One region of the Priestia sp. TRM10 genome, then DNA from elsewhere that is predicted to be linked to it. Evidence: predicted binding sites of a transcription regulator. Region 1 holds the regulator's gene; the other holds the start of a gene.
The links. Region 1 encodes NrdR, which represses ribonucleotide reductase genes. Its sites were predicted from a motif close to AACACNATATATNGTGTT; they were not measured.
Positions count from the first base shown of each region.

Region 2: a site for NrdR is predicted at 1,699-1,716, ahead of ACK3CR_RS21885 (vitamin B12-dependent ribonucleotide reductase). Genes of this name have one in related genera too.

Region 1 is NZ_JBJZOT010000015.1:1,276,912-1,281,349, forward strand. Features, by position in the region: gene dnaI (primosomal protein DnaI) at 1-821, opposite strand, end outside; gene ACK3CR_RS23355 (replication initiation and membrane attachment family protein) at 886-2,298, opposite strand; gene nrdR (transcriptional regulator NrdR) at 2,323-2,787, opposite strand; gene speD (adenosylmethionine decarboxylase) at 2,958-3,338, opposite strand; gene ACK3CR_RS23370 (glyceraldehyde-3-phosphate dehydrogenase) at 3,683-4,438, opposite strand, start outside.
Region 2 is NZ_JBJZOT010000015.1:996,174-1,000,611, forward strand. Features, by position in the region: gene ACK3CR_RS21885 (vitamin B12-dependent ribonucleotide reductase) at 1-1,610, opposite strand, end outside; gene ACK3CR_RS21890 (lipoate--protein ligase family protein) at 1,804-2,637, opposite strand; gene ACK3CR_RS21895 (rhodanese-like domain-containing protein) at 2,820-3,209, shown strand; gene gcvPB (aminomethyl-transferring glycine dehydrogenase subunit GcvPB) at 3,261-4,438, opposite strand, start outside.

The DNA.
Region 1 (4,438 bases):
GTGAAATGATGTGTAAGCTCTTTGATTCCTAAATTTGATGTAAAGAATGTCGGTAAACTTTGATGCATTCGGTACTGAAGAATTGTTCCAATAATATCATCTCGTACCCAGCTGCTCATCGCCTCTGCCCCAATGTCATCTAACATAAGTATAGGAGCTGTTTTCACAAGCTCAATTTTTTCTCCTAAGCTTGAATCTTTTAAAGAGTTTTTAAGCTCGCGTAGAAATTCAGGCAGATAAACAAGAATAGACTGAATGTTTCGCTTTGCTAACTCATTTGCAATGGCACCTAAAAAATATGTTTTTCCAACGCCAAACGACCCATATATATATAAACCTTTAGCAGGCTTTCCGTTTTCATAGTTTTGTAAAAACTCATGAACAAGCGTTAGCGCTTTAGCTCGCCCTCGTTCCATATCAATATTACCCATTTTAGCATCCAAAATTTCACGAGGAAGATGAAGGCTTTTAATAAGGGTTTTGTACTCTTTTTCTTGATCATGGGCAATTTTATTTGGACAGCGATCATATTGTAAATCAATTGTTTTGCCTTGCAAAGTAAGCTTTGGCTCATATCCTTTCACTAAATTAATACATTGATCTAATGATGGACAGCTTTTGCACTGTTTACTTTGAGTTGTATACTCATACATCTTCATTAAGCTACGGTCAATCATCTTATCGTCAATTTCTGCTCGATGTTCTTGCAAAAATTCCTGCACTTCTTTTTGATTTGTCACCATCATGCGCATTTTGGAAAGCCGTGTTTTAAAATCTGGCTTTTGCATTACTTTTTTTAAAGAACGATCAATTGGCTGCACTTTCCTCACCTACCTTCACTAGTTACAAGACACTAGCTATCGTATCGCTTTTTCGACAAAAAGACTACTCTTCTGACTCGCGATAGTGCTTTAATATCTCTTCCATTTTACGCTCTTCTTCTTTTATTTTCTCTTCATCATCTAGCTTTTCAACAGAATTTTCTTCTTTTTCTTTCAACCAATCAGGAACCATTTCTTTTCTTATAGGTTTTCTTGTCTTCTTATTTGTTGACTGCTTTTTCGTCTCTTCCCACTGCTGATATTCTTTATGCTCGTTCTTAGCGAGATCCATTGCTTCTTTTACTGTTTTAATTCCTTTTCGCGCCCAATGACTTGCAATCTTTTCTACGTATGACTTTGATAACTTCATATCTGTTTTAATCATTACATAATAAATCAAAACATTTACAACCCCAGGTGTTAGCTTCTGCTTAAACATCACATCTTCAATAATTTGCAAATCTGCTTTTGAAGCTTGAGCACCTTGTGACCATCCTTCCAGAAGCTCTCTTGGCGAAATATTATTTAAAAGAGGAATGAGCTCATCTTCAGGATTTTGCCCTATTAGCTCTTTCTCTTCCTCTTTTAATTTATCAGGCTGTATTTTTTCGACAAGAGTTGGCAAACTTTCCCCTGATTTAAATAAATACGTGTTTTGTGCCGACTTTCGAAGATTCTCAATGTTGATTTCATCATTTTCATCAATTGCATCAATAACAACGTTTTTCATTTCTATCGGATCTATTTCATAAAGGAAGGAGATTTTTTGAATCGCTTCTCTCACTTCGCTTGTTAACGCTTTTTTAGGTACCATTGTATCACTAAGACCTGCTAGAAAAAGCTTAAAATTAAACGTGTGATCATCAAGTGATATACCGTTACTTTTTGCTTCTCCTACATATTTAAAGTTTTCTTTATTCGTTAGTGTGCTTTTTACTTCTTTTTGCACACTGCTTATTTCGCTCATATGTAGAGTTTGGAATGTGTCATTGAAAGAACGAGTAACGTCCTTGAACTGATCTTTTGACAGAGGGGGGTACAAGAAATGTTGTTTAACATTTTGAAAAACGTTTTTACCTAGTCGATTGTATAAATAAACGTTTAGAACACCATCATTAAAAAATTCGTGAGGAGTTAGCGGTGGTATTAATTCATAAACAAAAAGCCTATGCTCTTGCTCCTCCTTCACGAATGTTTTTAATAGACCAATTCCTTCTAACTTTTGACGCTCTCTATAGATTTCTGGAAGACCACACTGCATCATAGCCATTAAATAATGATGGGTGACTTCTTTTCCCCAGTGCTCTTTTTCTTTCAGTTGGCTCCATAATGTCATATACAAACTGTAGCCGATTGGACCGATAAGAGGCTGATAAAGCTTTGTAATAATTTGACGATCATAGTCATGGAGAATATCATTTGTATGAACAACATAACGATCAATAGCAATCAATTCTTTCCAATGTTGAGAAGTCATATTATTCGTACCTTTCTTCTCCGGTTATTTCTGCTGTTCTTTTTTAATTAATTCTTTTAATTCATCAATAAATACGTTAATATCTTTAAATTGACGGTAAACAGAAGCAAAACGAACATAAGCTACTTCATCAATCTTTGCTAAACGTTCCATTACCATTTCACCAATAAAATCAGATGAAATTTCAGATCCTCCTTGATTGCGAAGCTCTGTTTCAATTTCTCGTACTGTTTCCTCAAGTTTTTTTAATGGTACCGCTCTTTTTTCACAAGCCCTAATAAGACCGCGTAAGATTTTTTCTCGACTAAATTCTTCACGCACGCCATCTTTTTTAACAATGATAAGCGGGATTTCTTCTACTTTTTCAAAGGTTGTGAAACGATAATGACAGTATTCACATTCACGACGCCTACGAATAGCACGTCCTTCATCACTTGGTCGTGAATCTAAGACTCTTGTGCTATTTGAATGGCAAGAAGGACATTTCATATTCTCAGCTCCAACTTCTCACTTTTGTATTTTTATCTTATAGAACTTCTTTTATAAATACAAGGTTTATTACAAACAGTTCTACTTTCTACTACTTAGTTTGCCACTTATAAAAGGATATAACAAAAAAGAGGTGTACATAGACACCTCTTTCTACAGCTGTATTATTATTATAACGCATTTGCTTGATTTTGTTTAATTTGAACAGGACCCATTCCACGTGGAACTTCAATATTTTCACGAGTTGTTGCTCCTAACTCTTCAGCAATGTAATCTGCTGCAATGTTAGGATCCATCTCTCCACATGTATAAACATCAATGCTTGCATAGCCGTGCTCTGGGAAACTGTGAATTGTTAAATGAGACTCCGAAATAATAACAACTCCACTTACACCTTGTGGAGCAAATTTATGAAAAGCTACTTCTCGAACTTCAGCACCTGATTTTAGCGCTGCATCAACGAACGTTTTTTCAATAAAATCCATATCATTTAACTTGTTAAAATCGCATCCCCATAGCTCTGAGATTACGTGACGACCAATTGTTTCCATACTTATGTTTCCCCCTTCAACATTTTTAAATACAAATTCCTTATAAGTCTCTGATCAATAGCGCACGTTAACTACCACGGGGGAAAGTTAGTCCAAGGAGGTCCTAACCCTTTAAGTAGCTAGCCTGCAAAAGGCTTATAAGAATTTCACAAAACATAGTATACTTTGTTTATAATTATTTTGCAACACATCTTTTTTAAATAAAAAAGAGAAGTGCCACTTCGTTAGGATTTGTGAAGCTATATTTATTTATGATCTCATTTTTAAAATGAGAAATATTTCTATAAAGCTTTATTTTCAATTAAAACTATGTAAAAAAGCCCACCATTAAGGTGGGCTTTTTTCTAACTCATCCCAAGTTCAGCTTGTTGAAAAAGCTCTGTTCCCACTAACTTAACAAGGTCGACAACTCTTTTGGAGTATCCCCATTCGTTATCATACCATGCTAATACTTTAATTTTCCGATCAGCCATCACAAGAGTTGATAGTCCATCAACAATAGCTGAGAAAGGATTTGTATTATAGTCAATTGAAACAAGCGGCTCCTCTGAAAAATCTAATATGCCTCGTAAGTTCGTTGAAGCAGCTTGTTGGAATGCTTGATTAACTTCTTCAATCGTTACGTTTTTTTGCACATCCACAACAAGATCGACAAGTGAAACATTTGGCGTTGGCACACGAAGAGCCATTCCATGCATTTTACCTTTCATATGAGGAAGTACAAGCGAAAGAGCTTTTGCTGCCCCGGTTGATGTAGGAATTATTGATTGGCCGCATGCACGCGCACGTCGCAAATCTTTATGAGGGTTATCAATATTTTTTTGATCATTTGTATAAGCATGAACAGTTGTCATCAAGCCGTTTTCAATTCCAAAATTCTCATCGAGAACTTTTACGACAGGTGCCAAACAGTTTGTTGTACATGAAGCATTTGAAATAATATGATGTTTCTCCAAATCTAATTTTTCCTCGTTCACACCCATTACAACTGTTATATCTTCTTGTTTCCCTGGAGCTGTTAACACTACTTTTTTTGCCCCTGCATCAATATGAAGCTGTGCTTTATCTCTTGAATTGAACTTTCCAGTTGCTTCAATAAC
Region 2 (4,438 bases), 280 kb from region 1:
GGCTCAAGGAAGTAAGGAGTAGCGTCGATTACATTATCTTGCATGCGCACGCCTACTTCTACAGTTCTTTTTAACTTCTCAAAATCTACTGTTTTATTCTTTTTATCCGCCATTTGTGCTAAGTTCACAGCAGCTAAATTACAAACACTATATGGTGCAAGAGGCTGCTCACCGCAAGGGTTTGTAGCTACAACTTGTTGACCATATGCACTTGCATTTGTCATATCATTAGCATTATCGATGAAGAAAACACCAGGTTCTGCTGAATATGTTGCACAAATGTTAATTAAATTCCAAAGCTCTTTTGCTTTGATTTTACGATATGTGCGTACACTATATCCTTGTTCTTTCCATTTACGTACGTCTCCAACTTCATGCCAGTTTTCATTGTAGGCATTCATTTCTTCTTCTGAATAAGCCTCAACGTCTGGGAAACGAAGTTCATACTCTGTATCGTTTTCAACAGCTTCCATGAATTCTTTTGTTAAACAAACAGAAATGTTTGCTCCTGTTAGAAACTCAGCATTATGAACGCTGTATGTTCCACCTGCAGCTAATTTCTCTTTTGCATCTTCAATCACTTTTGCAGGAAATCCACCTTGTCCAGGAATATTTTCATAATTTAAGATGCCTTGATACATGTCACGCTCATTTGCTGTAAATGGTGTAAACTTCAGCTTGTCCTCCGCCGCTTTTTTAATTCCTTCATCTTTTGTTGTTTGAATTAAGAAGCGTAAAATACGTGGATTTTGCATTTTAGAAATAATGAATTCCACAATATCTGGGTGCCAGTCAGCAAGCATAATCATTTGCGCTCCACGACGAGATCCACCTTGTTCAACAAGATGTGTTAGCTTTGCAATATCATCTAACCATGATACAGATCCGCTTGATTTTCCGTTGACGCCTCTAGCAAGTGTGTTGCGTGGACGAAGAGTAGAGCCATTTGTTCCAACTCCTCCACCTCTGCTCATAATTTCCATCACTTGCTTGCGATGTTCTGAAATACCTTCGCGTGAATCTTTTACATATGGCATAACATAGCAATTGAAGTATGTAACATCTGTGTTAGCCCCTGCTCCATACAATACGCGTCCTGCCGGTACAAAATTTGTGCTTTTTAATTCTTCATAAAAAGCTTGAAACCATTTTTGGCGCTTCTCTTCTGTTTTCTCTGATGAAGAAAGACCAACTGCATTTCGTTTAGCAATTTGCTCATAAAAAATTTCAAGCGGCTTTTCCATTACGTCTAGTGAACGTTCAACAATTCCAGTTTGAACTTCAAGCTCGTCCGTTAAAGAACCGCGAAATTCTTCTTCAATCCATACTTTTGCTGTTTTTTTCTCCCAGTTAATAGAACGAATAAATCCTAGACCGCGCGCAGGGAATTTAGGATCGTCTTTGACTGTTAATACAACGAAGTCTCCCTCTGTTAACGTCACCTTTTTCGTATCTTTGAACGAATATCTGTCAAGCATTACAAGTCTTGACACGCCTTTATGAGTCATATTCATATCTGCTGTAATTTCATGCACTTGAGGAAATAAACCAATATCCTTATTTAATTTCTCAATGTTCACTTTTGGTTCCTCGTTTAGAACAACAGTCATACACACATCTCCCTCTTACTTTTACTATATTATTAAAGCTAACATAAAAGGACCGACTAATCAATATATAGTATTCATCAATAAACGACATACTATATATTGATTTTTTGTCAAGTCCTTTTCGGAATTTGCTTATTTTTTTAAAACACAACTTTTTTATTGTACACTTTTTTGAAGCAAAATGGGAGAGAGATTATCTACGGTAATTCCATTCATCTTTAGCATATTTATCCAAAGCTAATTTCTTAACGTAGGCTTCTTCTTCTTCTGAAAGGATGTATTCTTCTAATTTGATGTTCAATCCTTTTTCAAAACCTCTTTTAAAAGCCTCATTTGCCTCTTCAATTGAAACAATCCGTCCAGCTACATCATTTACTGCAACTGCTTTATTACGAAAAGATTTTCTCATTCTCTCTTTCACACGTTCACTTGGATAATGGAACATGCTAAAAAGCGCTTCCTCATCAATTGAAAGCAAGATAGAACCATGTTGAAGAATGACCCCTTTTTGACGAGTTTGCGCACTTCCTGCTACTTTACGTCCTTCAACAACAAGTTCGTACCATGAAGGCGCATCAAAACAAACCGAAGATCTTGGATTTTTTAATCCTTCTTTTTCTTCTTCTGTTCGTGGAATTGCAAAGTAAGCGTCTAAACCAAGCGCACGAAATCCTTCTAAAAGACCTTCTGAAATTACTCTGTATGCTTCTGTAACCGTATGTGGCATGCTTTTGTGTTGCTCAGATACAATAACGCTATACGTGAGCTCATCGTCGTGTAGAACGCCTCTACCGCCTGTTGGCCGTCTTACAAATCCAAGTCCACGTTTTCTTACTTCTTCAAAATTCACTTCTTTTTCTGCTTTTTGAAAATAACCGATTGATAAAGTTGCTGGGTCCCATCCATAAAAACGAATAGTTGGTGGAATTTTGCCTTCACTATGCCACTCAAGTAAAGCTTCATCAAGAGCCATATTATAATACGGTGAATGTTTACTCCAATTAATAAAACGCCAAACTTCTGTCATCTTTCTCATCCCTAACTTTTTTCTTTTTTCGACACTTATTTTTTGAACATTCTTATACAGTTTATCAAAACCAATTTGTCGTGCAAAGAATTTAGGTGGTTGCTTTACTTCTTTTAAAGAGAACTTATATAATAGAGATATCTCGTATTTTAGTAGTCACATGAAAGAGAGGATTATGTTTGATGGAAGGCATTTACGTCATTTTAATTTTATTAGGAGCTTTTATCGTATACTCGATCATTATGCTTCTCATGCAACGCCGCATTATGAAATCGCTAACGGAAGCAGAATTTCGCGCTGGGTACCGTAAAGCGCAGCTTATTGATATTCGCGAACAAAAAGACTTTGAAGGTGGACACATTTTAGGAGCTCGTAATATTCCGCTTTCACAGCTAAAAATGCGTATTAAAGAGCTTCGTCCAGATCAGCCTGTCTATCTTTACGATCAAGCTGGCATTCGTACAGGAAAAGCAGCACAAATGATTCGTCGTCATCGTGGAATTAAAGATATCTATCAATTAAAAGGCGGCTTTAAACTTTGGACAGGCAAAGTAAAAACAAAGAAAAGATAATGGTTTACACATAAGAAAAGGATGGAGAATACTCTCCATCCTTTTTGATTGTTAAATTTTCACTTCTTCTTTTTTATAACGTAAAACAGGCTTACGAGCTGCAAGTGTTTCATCAAGACGTCCAATAACCGTTGTGTGCGGAGCTTCTTGTACAAGTTCAGGATTATCTTCTACTTCTTTTGCAATCGTAATCATTACTTCAATGAAATTATCCAATGTTTCTTTTGATTCTGTTTCCGTTGGCTCAATCATCATACCTTCTTCTACATTTAACGGGAAATAAATTGTTGGAGGATGATAACCGAAATCAAGAAGTCGTTTCGCCATATCAAGCGTTCTTACTCCTAAATGCTTCTGTCGCTTTCCAGATAGTACAAATTCATGCTTGCAATGTCGATTAAATGGTAAATCAAAATAAGGAGCAAGCTTACGCATTAAGTAATTTGCGTTGAGAACCGCATACTCTGATACAGCCTTGAGTCCGTCTCCACCCATTGTGCGAATATATGTATAAGCTCGCACATTGATCGAGAAATTCCCATAATACGGCTTAACACGACCAATGGACTTTGGAATGTTATAGTCAAACGTATAACCATTTTCTTTTTTGATTAACACTGGCTTTGGTAAGAAAGGAATAAGCTCTTTTTTCACTCCAACAGGACCAGAACCAGGACCACCTCCACCATGAGGACCTGTAAATGTTTTATGCAGATTCAAATGAACAACATCAAATCCCATATCTCCTGGACGTGCTTTACTTAATACAGCATTTAAATTTGCTCCATCATAATAAAGTTTCCCGCCTGCATCGTGAACAATTTGAGCCATTTCAATAATATTTTCTTCAAACAAACCAAGTGTGTTCGGGTTTGTAAGCATAAGAGCTGCTGTATCCTCTCCAACAACCTGCCGGAGATGATTTAAATCCACAAGACCGTTTTCATCTGACTTTACAGTAATGGTTTCAAAACCAGCTACAGTAGCTGAAGCAGGATTTGTTCCGTGTGCAGAGTCTGGAACAATCACTTTTGTTCGGTTAAAATCTCCTTTTTCTTCATGGAAGGCACGAATAAGCATAAGTCCCGTCCATTCTCCGTGAGCTCCTGCTGCAGGCTGCAACGTGACCTCATCCATTCCGGTAATTTCCTTCAAACTCTCCTGAAGGTCAAATAAAAGAGCAAGAGCTCCTTGAACACTTTCCTCGTCTTGCAATGGATGAATATGTG